3 regions of the Allobosea sp. 05T438 genome follow, and region 1 is predicted to be linked to each of the others. Evidence: predicted binding sites of a transcription regulator. Region 1 holds the regulator's gene; each other region holds the start of a gene.
The links. The regulator LexA, encoded in region 1, represses DNA repair genes until DNA is damaged. The targets are predictions, from matches to a motif close to TGTTCNNNNTGTGTTCNG.
Positions count from the first base shown of each region.

Region 2: recA (recombinase RecA) is a predicted target of LexA. The motif match lies at 1,399-1,416, and genes of this name have one in related genera.
Region 3: AC1DIN_RS18415 (helicase-related protein) is a predicted target of LexA. The motif match lies at 2,095-2,112, and genes of this name have one in related genera.

Region 1 covers NZ_JBFTKQ010000005.1:144,648-147,923, forward strand. The annotation lists gene AC1DIN_RS13275 (molybdopterin molybdotransferase MoeA) at 1-813, shown strand, start outside; gene lexA (transcriptional repressor LexA) at 998-1,708, shown strand; gene AC1DIN_RS13285 (ComEC/Rec2 family competence protein) at 1,702-3,276, opposite strand, start outside.
Region 2 covers NZ_JBFTKQ010000001.1:234,363-237,638, forward strand. The annotation lists gene AC1DIN_RS01185 (MFS transporter) at 1-1,214, opposite strand, end outside; gene recA (recombinase RecA) at 1,539-2,585, shown strand; gene alaS (alanine--tRNA ligase) at 2,773-3,276, shown strand, end outside.
Region 3 covers NZ_JBFTKQ010000009.1:62,961-66,236, reverse strand. The annotation lists gene AC1DIN_RS18415 (helicase-related protein) at 1-2,041, opposite strand, end outside; gene AC1DIN_RS18410 (MerR family transcriptional regulator) at 2,322-2,741, opposite strand; gene AC1DIN_RS18405 (KpsF/GutQ family sugar-phosphate isomerase) at 2,935-3,276, opposite strand, start outside.

The DNA of each region.
Region 1 (3,276 bases):
CGCGCAGCCGGGCTGGATTTCCGCGAAGGCGACGTCCTGCTGCCCGCCGGGCGCGTGCTCGACAGCGCTGCGCTGGGCCTCGCCGCCGCGATGGGACATCCGACCTTGCCCGTCCGGCGCAAGCCGCGCGTCGCGATCCTTGCCACTGGCGACGAGTTGGTGGCTCCGGGCGAGCCGGTCGGGCGCGACCAGATCGTCGCCTCGAACTCCTTCTCGCTCGCTGCACTGGTCGAGAAGGCCGGCGGTGCCGTTCTCGATCTCGGCATCGCCCGCGACGACCACGCCGACCTCGCGGCCAAGATCGGCCAGGCGCGGGACGCCGACGCCGACGTCCTCGTCACGCTCGGCGGGGCCTCGGTCGGCGCGCATGACCTCGTGCAGGAGGCGCTGACGCGGGCCGGCATGTCGCTCGGCTTCTGGAAGATCGCGATGCGGCCGGGCAAACCCATGATGACCGGCCGACTCGGCCGCATGGTCGTGGTCGGCTTGCCCGGAAACCCGGTCTCCTCGATCGTCTGCGGCCATCTCTTTGTCCTGCCGCTGATCGAGGCTCTGCTCGGCATTGGGGAGGCCGACCGCGACCGCAGCATCCCCGCCCGCCTCGGCCGTGACATGCCGGCCAATGACGAGCGCGAGGACTATCTGCGCTCGGAGCTCGCACTGACGCCGGATGGCTGGGTGGCGACGCCCTTCGACCGGCAGGATTCCTCGATGCTCGGCACGCTGGCACGGGCGCAGGCATTGACGATCCGGCCTGCCCATGCCGCGCCGGCAAAAAAAGGCGACATCTGCCGCATCCTGCCGCTGCGCTAGATCACCGCTCATCCTGTCGGACGCGATCGTAGCGATCTGTATAGGGTTATCGCATCGGATCTGCCCGAAAAGTGGATTCCACTGTTCGCTTCGATGCCGGAGCCCGCTTGCGGAACACAAGTGGAACGCGTATGGTGTTCCTGCTTTGTTTCGAATCTAGCCTTCGAGAAGGCCGGCGGGGATCATGCTGACACGCAAGCAACACGAACTCCTGCGCTTCATTCAGGAACGCTTGCGTGAGAGCGGGGTGCCGCCCTCCTTCGACGAGATGAAGGATGCGCTCGATCTGCGCTCCAAGTCGGGCATCCACCGGCTGATCATGGCGCTAGAGGAGCGCGGCTTCATCCGTCGCCTGCCCAACCGGGCGCGTGCGCTCGAGATCATCAAGATGCCCGACGGGCTCGGCGCCCCGCAGCAGCGGCAGCGTTTCAACCCTGCGGTCGTCCAGGGCGGCCTCGGCTCGCAGCCGAATCTCACCAAGCCACGCCCTGCGTCCGATGAGGACAGCCGCTCCTCCATCGCGATCCCGGTCATGGGCCGCATCGCCGCCGGCACGCCGATCTCGGCGATCCAGAACCGTAGCCACACCGTCTCGCTGCCGCCCGACATGCTCGGCTCCGGCGAGCATTACGCGCTGGAAGTGCGTGGTGACTCGATGGTCGAAGCCGGCATCCTCGACGGCGACACCGTCATCATCCGCAAGCAGGATTCGGCCAATACCGGCGACATCGTCGTGGCGCTGATCGATGATGAGGAAGCGACGCTGAAGCGGCTGCGCAAGCGCGGCTCCTCGATCGCGCTCGAAGCCGCGAACCCTGCCTATGAGACGCGCGTGCTCGGGCCGGACCGGGTCAAGATCCAGGGCCGCCTCGTCAATCTGATGCGGCGCTACTGAAGGCGCTCGACCTCGGCTTCGCCGTCGGCGGAAGCCGGTGTCACACTCGGAGGCGCTGTCGAGGCTTGCGCAGGGCGCTGCTCACGGCGGCGGCTCCAAGGGCGGTCGGCAGCGTTCTGCTCCGAGACATGGCTGCTCCACCCCGATCCTGTTCGATAGAGCGAAGTCGCGCCGTCGCGCGATAACGCCATTCGCTCGATCAGCCGTGCCTTGCAGGTTCCGCTCCAGGGGATGGCGGTGACGACGAGGTCAGCCCGCATGCAGTCCTCGATAAGCGCCAACCTGTCGCGCGTGTAGGAAACGGTGCGCTGATCCGGCGTCCGTGCGACGCAGCCGAGCGCATCGCAGCTAATGCCGGCCCGCAGCGTCGGATCGTCCGGCGAACGGCGATCGCCATCAGCAGCGAGCCATTGCTGCAGCACGAAACGGCTCGGCTTGCCCGCAATCGCGAGGCGGCCATCCGGGCCCCGCACCGCCAGCCCCGAACCGTCGCGTTCGATCAGGATTTCCGGCCGCTCCGGCTTGCCGGCGATGGCCACGCCGAGCAGGAGCGGCAGCGCCGCCAGCCAGCGCCAGGGCGTGGTCCAGAGCGTCAGCCACAGCAGCGCCAGCACGAAGCAGGTCAGCACCGCCGGCCCGAAGGCTGCGATCATCACCGTGGAATGGTCGATGCTTGCGACCCAGTGCGCCACCTTGAGCACGACATCGGAAGCCAGCCCCATCAGCGCCCAGGCGGGCCAGTCCAGTCCGAAGGGGTAAGCCAGCACGCCGAAGACGGCCGCCGGCATGACGAAGAGCGAGACGAAGGGCAGCGCCATCGCATTGCCGAGCAGGCCGAAGGGATTGAAGGTCTGAAAATGATAGGCGCCGAAGGGCGCTGTCGCGGCCGTTGCCAGCAACGTGGTGACGACGATGCCGAGTGCCGCGGCCCAGACCGGCCCAAGCGGCCACGGCAAGCTGGGCGGCGGCTGGGAGCGCTTTCGGCTCTCCCAGCGTTCGGCAAAGGCGATCAATGCCGCGACGGCTCCGAAGGACATCTGGAAGCTCGGCCCGAGCAAGGCCTCCGGCTCGCGCAGGAGCACGATCATGGCCGCAAGCGCGAGATTGCGCATGCTCAGCGCCGCACGATCGACAAGGATCGCGCCGAGCATCACCAGCGTCATGATCAGCGAGCGCTCGGTCGCGACATCGCTGCCCGAGAAGATGCAGTAGGCGGTCGCGCCGAACATCGCTGCGGCCGCTGCGATCTTCTTGATCGGCCAGCGCAGCGCGGCGGTCTGGGAGAGCGCCAGCAGGGCGCGCACCAGCCAGAAGATCGTCCCGGCGGCGAGCACCATGTGCAGGCCGGAGATCGAAACGATGTGGTAGATGCCGGCGGCGCGCAGGTCGTTGTTCGTTGCCTCGGTGATCAGCCCGCGCTTTCCCGTAACGAGGGCGGCGGCGACCGCTCCACCCTGTCCGCCACCGCCTTCCGCGATGCGTTGGGTCAAGGCATTGCGCGCCCTGTCGATGGCGACATCGACGGCAAGACGCGTCGGCATCGGATGCGGCGATGGCACCAGGGCAAT
Region 2 (3,276 bases), on a different contig from region 1:
TAGTAACCGACGAAGGGCAGGCCCTTCTCGGTCGCGAGCCAGGTCGCCACGTAAGGAGCGAGCGAGGCGCCGACGATCCCACCCAGGTTGAAGGTGAGCGAGGCGCCCGTGTAGCGCACGGCCGTCGGGAACATCTCGGCCAGCGCCGTGCCGAGCGGTCCGTAGGTGAAGCCCATCAGCGACAGCCCGACGACGAAGAAGGCGAGCACACCGAGCGTGCTGCCAGAGCCGAAGAGCGGCGCCAGCAAGAAGCCGAAGATGGCAATGCCGAGCGTCGTCGCCAGGAGGGTCTGGCGCCGGCCGAAGCGATCGGCGAGCACGGCCGAGACCGGGATGGTCAAGCCGAAGAACACGACGCCGATCATCTGCAGCGGCAGGAACTGGTCGCGCGAGAAGCCGAGCTTGGTCGTGCCCCAGCTCAGCGAGAACACGGTCATCAGGTAGAACAGCACGAAGGTCGCGAGCGCCGCGAAGGTGCCGCAGAGCAGCGCGAGCTTGTGTTCGGCGAAGATGCTGATGAAGGGCACGCGCACCCGCTCGTGCTTGTCCATCGCCTTGCGGAAGGCCGGGGTCTCGCTGATGCGAAGGCGGACATAGAGCCCCATGAAGACCAGCAGCGCGCTGGCGATGAACGGGATACGCCAGCCGAAGCTGAAGAACTGCTCGTCGGTCAGGAGCGCATCGAGCGCAAGGAAGCTGCCAGTCGCAAGGATGAACCCCACGGGCGCGCCGAGCTGCGGGAACATGCCATACCAGGCTGACTTGCCCGGAGGGGCGTTCTCGGTCGCCAGCAGCACCGCTCCGCCCCACTCGCCGCCGAGTCCCAGCCCCTGCCCGAGCCGGCAGAGCGCCAGCAGCAGCGGCGCGAGTACGCCGACGGCGGCATAGGTCGGCAGCATGCCGATGGCGACGGTCGAGAGCCCCATCGTCATCAGCGCCGCGACGAGCGTCGCCTTGCGGCCGATCCGATCGCCGAAATGGCCGAAGATGGCGGCGCCGATCGGCCGCGCGAAGAAGGCGATCGCGAAGGTCGCGAAGGACTGGAGCATCGCGGAGGTAGGATCGCCGCCCGGGAAGAACAGCTTCGGGAACACGATCACCGCAGCCGTCGCATAGATGTAGAAGTCGAAGAACTCGATCGTCGTGCCGATCAGGCTGGCCAGCAGGATACGGCGCGGCGAGTTCGGGGCCGTTTGGGCGGGGGCGGAGGACACGTTGGCAACTTTCGAAAACAAATGGAGATTCCCGGCGCAATAACAGGAAACAGCAGGCGCCGGGATGGGGAACGCAGCGCCTTGGTATGCGCATAGCGCATGCAATAACGGCTCAACGAAACTCAGACCAATAAAATAGCATGACCAGAGACATAAAAAGCCACTCCTGCCACAAGCTGACATCTGGAACAAAAAAAGAACTTGCTGACAGGAACAAAGAGTGATCATTCTCCTGTCAAGACTGATTGAGATGTCCCCTTAGCCCTGTCATAAGGAGCCCGAACCGTGAATCAGGCTAATCTCAGACTCGTGGAAGGCTCCTCGATGGACAAAGCCAAGGCGCTCGATGCAGCGCTCTCCCAGATCGAACGCGCCTTCGGCAAGGGTTCGATCATGCGGCTCGGCAAGAACCCGCAGTCGATCGAGATCGAGACGATCTCGACGGGCTCGCTCGGGCTCGACGTCGCGCTCGGCGTCGGCGGTCTGCCGAAGGGGCGTATCATCGAGATCTACGGGCCGGAATCCTCGGGCAAGACCACGCTCGCGCTCCACACCATCGCCGAGGCGCAGAAGAAGGGCGGTGTCTGCGCCTTCGTCGACGCCGAGCATGCGCTTGACCCCGTCTACGCCCGCAAGCTTGGCGTCAATCTCGACGACCTGCTGATCTCCCAGCCCGATACCGGCGAGCAGGCGCTCGAGATCACCGACACCCTCGTCCGCTCCGGCGCGATCGACGTGCTCGTCATCGACTCCGTCGCCGCGCTGACCCCGCGCGCCGAGATCGAGGGCGAGATGGGCGAGGTCCAGCCCGGTCTGCAGGCCCGCCTGATGAGCCAGGCGCTGCGCAAGCTCACAGCCTCGATCTCGCGCTCGAACTGCATGGTGATCTTCATCAACCAGATCCGCATGAAGATCGGCGTGATGTACGGCTCGCCGGAGACCACCACCGGCGGCAACGCGCTGAAGTTCTACGCCTCGGTGCGCCTCGACATCCGCCGCGTCTCGACGCTCAAGGAGCGCGACGAGGCGACCGGCAACCAGGTTCGCGTCAAGGTCGTCAAGAACAAGGTCGCGCCGCCCTTCAAGCAGGTCGAGTTCGACATCATGTTCGGTGAGGGCATCTCGAAGGTCGGCGAATTGATCGATCTCGGCGTCAAGGCCGGCATGGTCGAGAAATCCGGCGCCTGGTTCTCCTTCGACAGCCAGCGCCTCGGCCAGGGCCGCGAGAACGCCAAGACCTTCCTCAAGAACAACCCCGATCTCGCCGCGAAGATCGAGGCCACGATCCGACAGAACTCGGGCCTCGTCGCCGACCGCATCCTAGATCAGGCGAACCCCACCGACGACGATCTCGACGAGGGGGAAGCCTGAGCCTGAGCGCTCCGGCACTGAACGATGCAAGGGCGGCCTTCGGGCCGCCCTTTTCGTTTGAGAATAAGGCCTTGCCAGATGTGCGCTGCATCAAGCTTTCTGGACAGCGGCGAGCCGCCTGACTAGAACCGGACCTTCCCGCCGGGCGCGCCCGGTCTCCTGCCCAAGATTCAGAGCGCAAACAGCGATGAGCGGCGTCAACGATATCAGGTCGACCTTCCTCGACTACTTCAAGTCCAACGGCCATGAAGTCGTGCCGTCGAGCCCGCTCGTGCCGCGCAACGACCCGACGCTGATGTTCGCCAATTCGGGCATGGTGCAGTTCAAGAACGTCTTCACCGGGCAGGAGAAGCGTCCCTATTCCCGTGCCACCACCGCCCAGAAATGCGTGCGCGCCGGCGGCAAGCACAACGACCTCGACAATGTCGGCTACACCGCGCGCCACCACACATTCTTCGAGATGCTGGGTAACTTCTCCTTCGGCGATTATTTCAAGGAGCAGGCGATCCACCACGCCTGGACCCTGGTCACGCGCGAGTTCGGCCTGCCCAAGGACAAGCTCCTCGTCACGGTCTACTCCGAGGATGACGAGGCGCATGGCCTCTGGAAGAAGATCGCCGGCCTGACCGACGACAAGATCATCCGCATCCCGACTTCGGCCAATTTCTGGCGCATGGGCGACACCGGCCCC
Region 3 (3,276 bases), on a different contig from region 1:
TGCCGAGCTGGCGCAGCGCGGCACGGCCCTCCTGATCCAGCGCCTTCATCTCCTCGCCGACCTTGGAGCGCTCGAGCACGCCGAGCGACTCGGCCGTCTGATAGGCGATGCCGCGCGCAATGCCGGTGACGCTCTCGGCCGCTTCGAGAATCTGGATCGCGCCGAGCAGGCGGGTGATGTGATTCTTCAGCCAGAGACTGAGCCGGCCTTCGACCTGCTCACGCGCAGGACCGGACAGATGCTCCTCAACCAGCAGGCGCAGGCGCGGCTCCAGCACCTTCTCGCCGGCAACCAGGCGCGCCACCGGCTCGCCGGTCCAGCGCACCAGCCCGTCATGCGACAGCACGAAGGCATCGTCGCCCGCCAGCACGACGCGCGCCGCTCGCGATTCGATCTCGGCGCCTAGCGCCTTCATCGCCGCCAGGTTCAGAGCCTTGACCTCGGCCCCACCCGCTTTCGGGTCCGCTGTGAAGCGGAAGCCCTGCAGCATTCCCACGTGCTGGCCCTCAACGAGCACGTCGCCCGTCGCGGTGACCTCAGCCTCCAACATCGCATTCTCCCGCAAGCGGCGCATCAGCACGCTGGTGCGCCGATCGACAAATCGGCTAGCGAGACGCTCGTGCAGAGCGTCCGACAGCTTGTCCTCTACAAGACGAGCCATCCCCTGCCAATGCTCTGGATCAGGCAACCAGTCAGGACGATTGGCAACATAGGTCCAAGTCCTCACCTGCGCGATCCTGGCGGAGAGCGTATCGATCTCGCCATCGGTGCGGTCGAGCGAGGCGAGTTGCACCGCATACCAGTCGGCATCGAGCCGGCCATGGCGCATCAGCCTGAGATACAGCGTCGTCGCGAGATCGGCGTGCTGCATCGGCGAGATCTTGCGATAATCGGGGAGGCCGCAGACCTCCCAGAGCCGCTCGACCGCAGCACGCCCATGCGCCAGCGACGCGACATCCGGGTCCCTCGACAGCACCTCCAGCGTCGTCATGTCCTCGGCGATCAGCGCCCTGGTCAGGCCGGGTTCCGAGGGCTGGATGTTGAGCGTGCCGGTGAGGCCGGCGATCGAGCGCAGGTCCAGGTCGGAATTGCGCCACTGCATCTGGCGCACCGGCTCGAAGCGATGATTCTCGATCGCCTCGACCAATTCCGCGTCGAAGGGCGGGCAGCGCCCGCTGGTGCCGAAGGTGCCGTCGCGCAGATGCCGCCCGGCGCGACCGGCGATCTGGCCGAATTCGGCCGGATTGAGCTTGCGGTAGTGATGCCCGTCGAACTTTCTGTCCGCCGCGAAGGCGATGTGATTGACGTCGAGATTGAGCCCCATGCCGATCGCGTCGGTGGCGACGAGATAATCGACGTCGCCGGACTGGTAGATCTCGACCTGCGCGTTGCGGGTGCGTGGGCTGAGCGCGCCGAGCACGACGGCCGCCCCGCCCTTCTGCCGGCGAATCAGCTCGGCGATGGCGTAGACCTCCTCGACCGAGAAGGCGACGATGGCCGAGCGCGGCGGCAGCCGGGTGATCTTGCGGTCGCCGGCGAAGGTCAGGCTGGACAGGCGCGGGCGCGAGACGACGTTGACGCCGGGGATGAGCTGCTCGATCAGCGGGCGCACCGTGCCCGCGCCGATCAGCATGGTCTCGGCCCGGCCGCGGCGGTTGAGCAGCCGATCGGTGAAGACATGACCGCGGTCGAGGTCGGAAGCGAGCTGGACTTCGTCGATCGCGACGAAATCGACCGCGAGGTCGCGCGGCATCGCCTCGACCGTGCAGACCCAGAAGCGCGGCCGCTCCGGCTTGATCTTCTCCTCACCGGTGACGAGGGCGACAGCCTCGGGGCCGACCTTGTCGACCACGCGCTGGTAGACCTCGCGCGCCAGCAATCGCAGCGGCAGCCCGATCATTCCCGTCGGGTGAGCGACCATGCGCTCGATGGCGAGATGGGTCTTGCCGGTATTGGTGGGGCCGAGCACCGCCGTCACACCATGGGCGCGGACGGCGGGCGGCAGCGAACGAAACGGAAGCAAGGCGACGGAGCCGATCATCTCGCCCGCCCATGCGGGCGGGAGCGTGGACGGGAATCAGGAACGAGCCTGGCGAGAACGACTCTGGAACGAAGCGAGGCCGAATCGCGGACGCCGGCAGAATCGGGATTTGTTCCCCTTTCGGGGCTGTCCTCCCTTCGGCATGGGCCATCCCGGCATAGCGCGCCCTCCTGCAGAACCGTCGTGGCGGCGGCGCGAAAGGCCGCTCGGCACGATTCCTATTTAAGTCCTTCCGCCCCTGAAACGAGAGGCAATCGACATTTTCGCCCGCTGCCCCACTTCAATGGCGCGCGTGGCTACACTGCCCATGATCGGCCAGCGCCTCGATGATCGCGCAGTCGCTGGCGGCGACGCCACCAGAGCAGGTGGTCGCGATCCGTTCCAGCTCCTTCTCCAGCGAACGCAATTTCGCAATCTTGTCCCGCACCTCTTCAAGGTGCGAAACCGAGATCGCATGCGCCTCGTCGCAGGCGATGCCGGGCGTATCGGAGAGTCTGAGCAGCGTGCGGATATTGTCGACGGCGAAGCCGAGATCCCGCGCATGCTTGATGAAGGCAAGCCGTTCGGCATGGCGCCGGCCGTAGCGGCGCTGATTGCCCTCGGACCGCTCCGGCGGCGGCAGGAGTCCGACCTGCTCGTAATAGCGGATCGTCTCGACCTTGACCCCGGTGCGTTCCGCCAACATGCCGATCGGCATCACGCGTTCGAGCTTGTCCGTCACGGCCATGGCGTCACCTCTAAAGCTGTAGTCTCTACAGCTTTAGATAGGTCGCAGCGTGCCCGTGGCAAGAGCATTTCGCGCGAAACGAACCGCACCGTCATTCCCGGGCGGAACGAAGCGCAGGACCCGAGAATCGCGGACAGGACAAAGCTCCGCAGTCCCCGCGCGGGGACTACGCCACGCCCATCGCCAGCAGGTCGTGGACGTGGACCAGCCCGACCGGCCGCTCCTGCTCATCGACCACGATCAGCGCGGTGATCCGCATGCGGTTGACCAGCTCCAGCGCCTCGACGGCGAGCGTATCGAGCCCGATGCGCCGCGGGTTGGCGGTCATGATATCGCGTGCGCGCAGCGAGCCGCCGCCGCCCATCGCGGCCTTGCGGCGCAGATCGCCATCGGTGACGACGCCGGCGAGCTTGCCGTCCAGATCCATCACCACGGCGCAGCCGAAACTCTTCGCCGAGATCATCGCGATGACGTCCGGCAGCAGCGTGTCGAGCCCGATCAGCGGCAG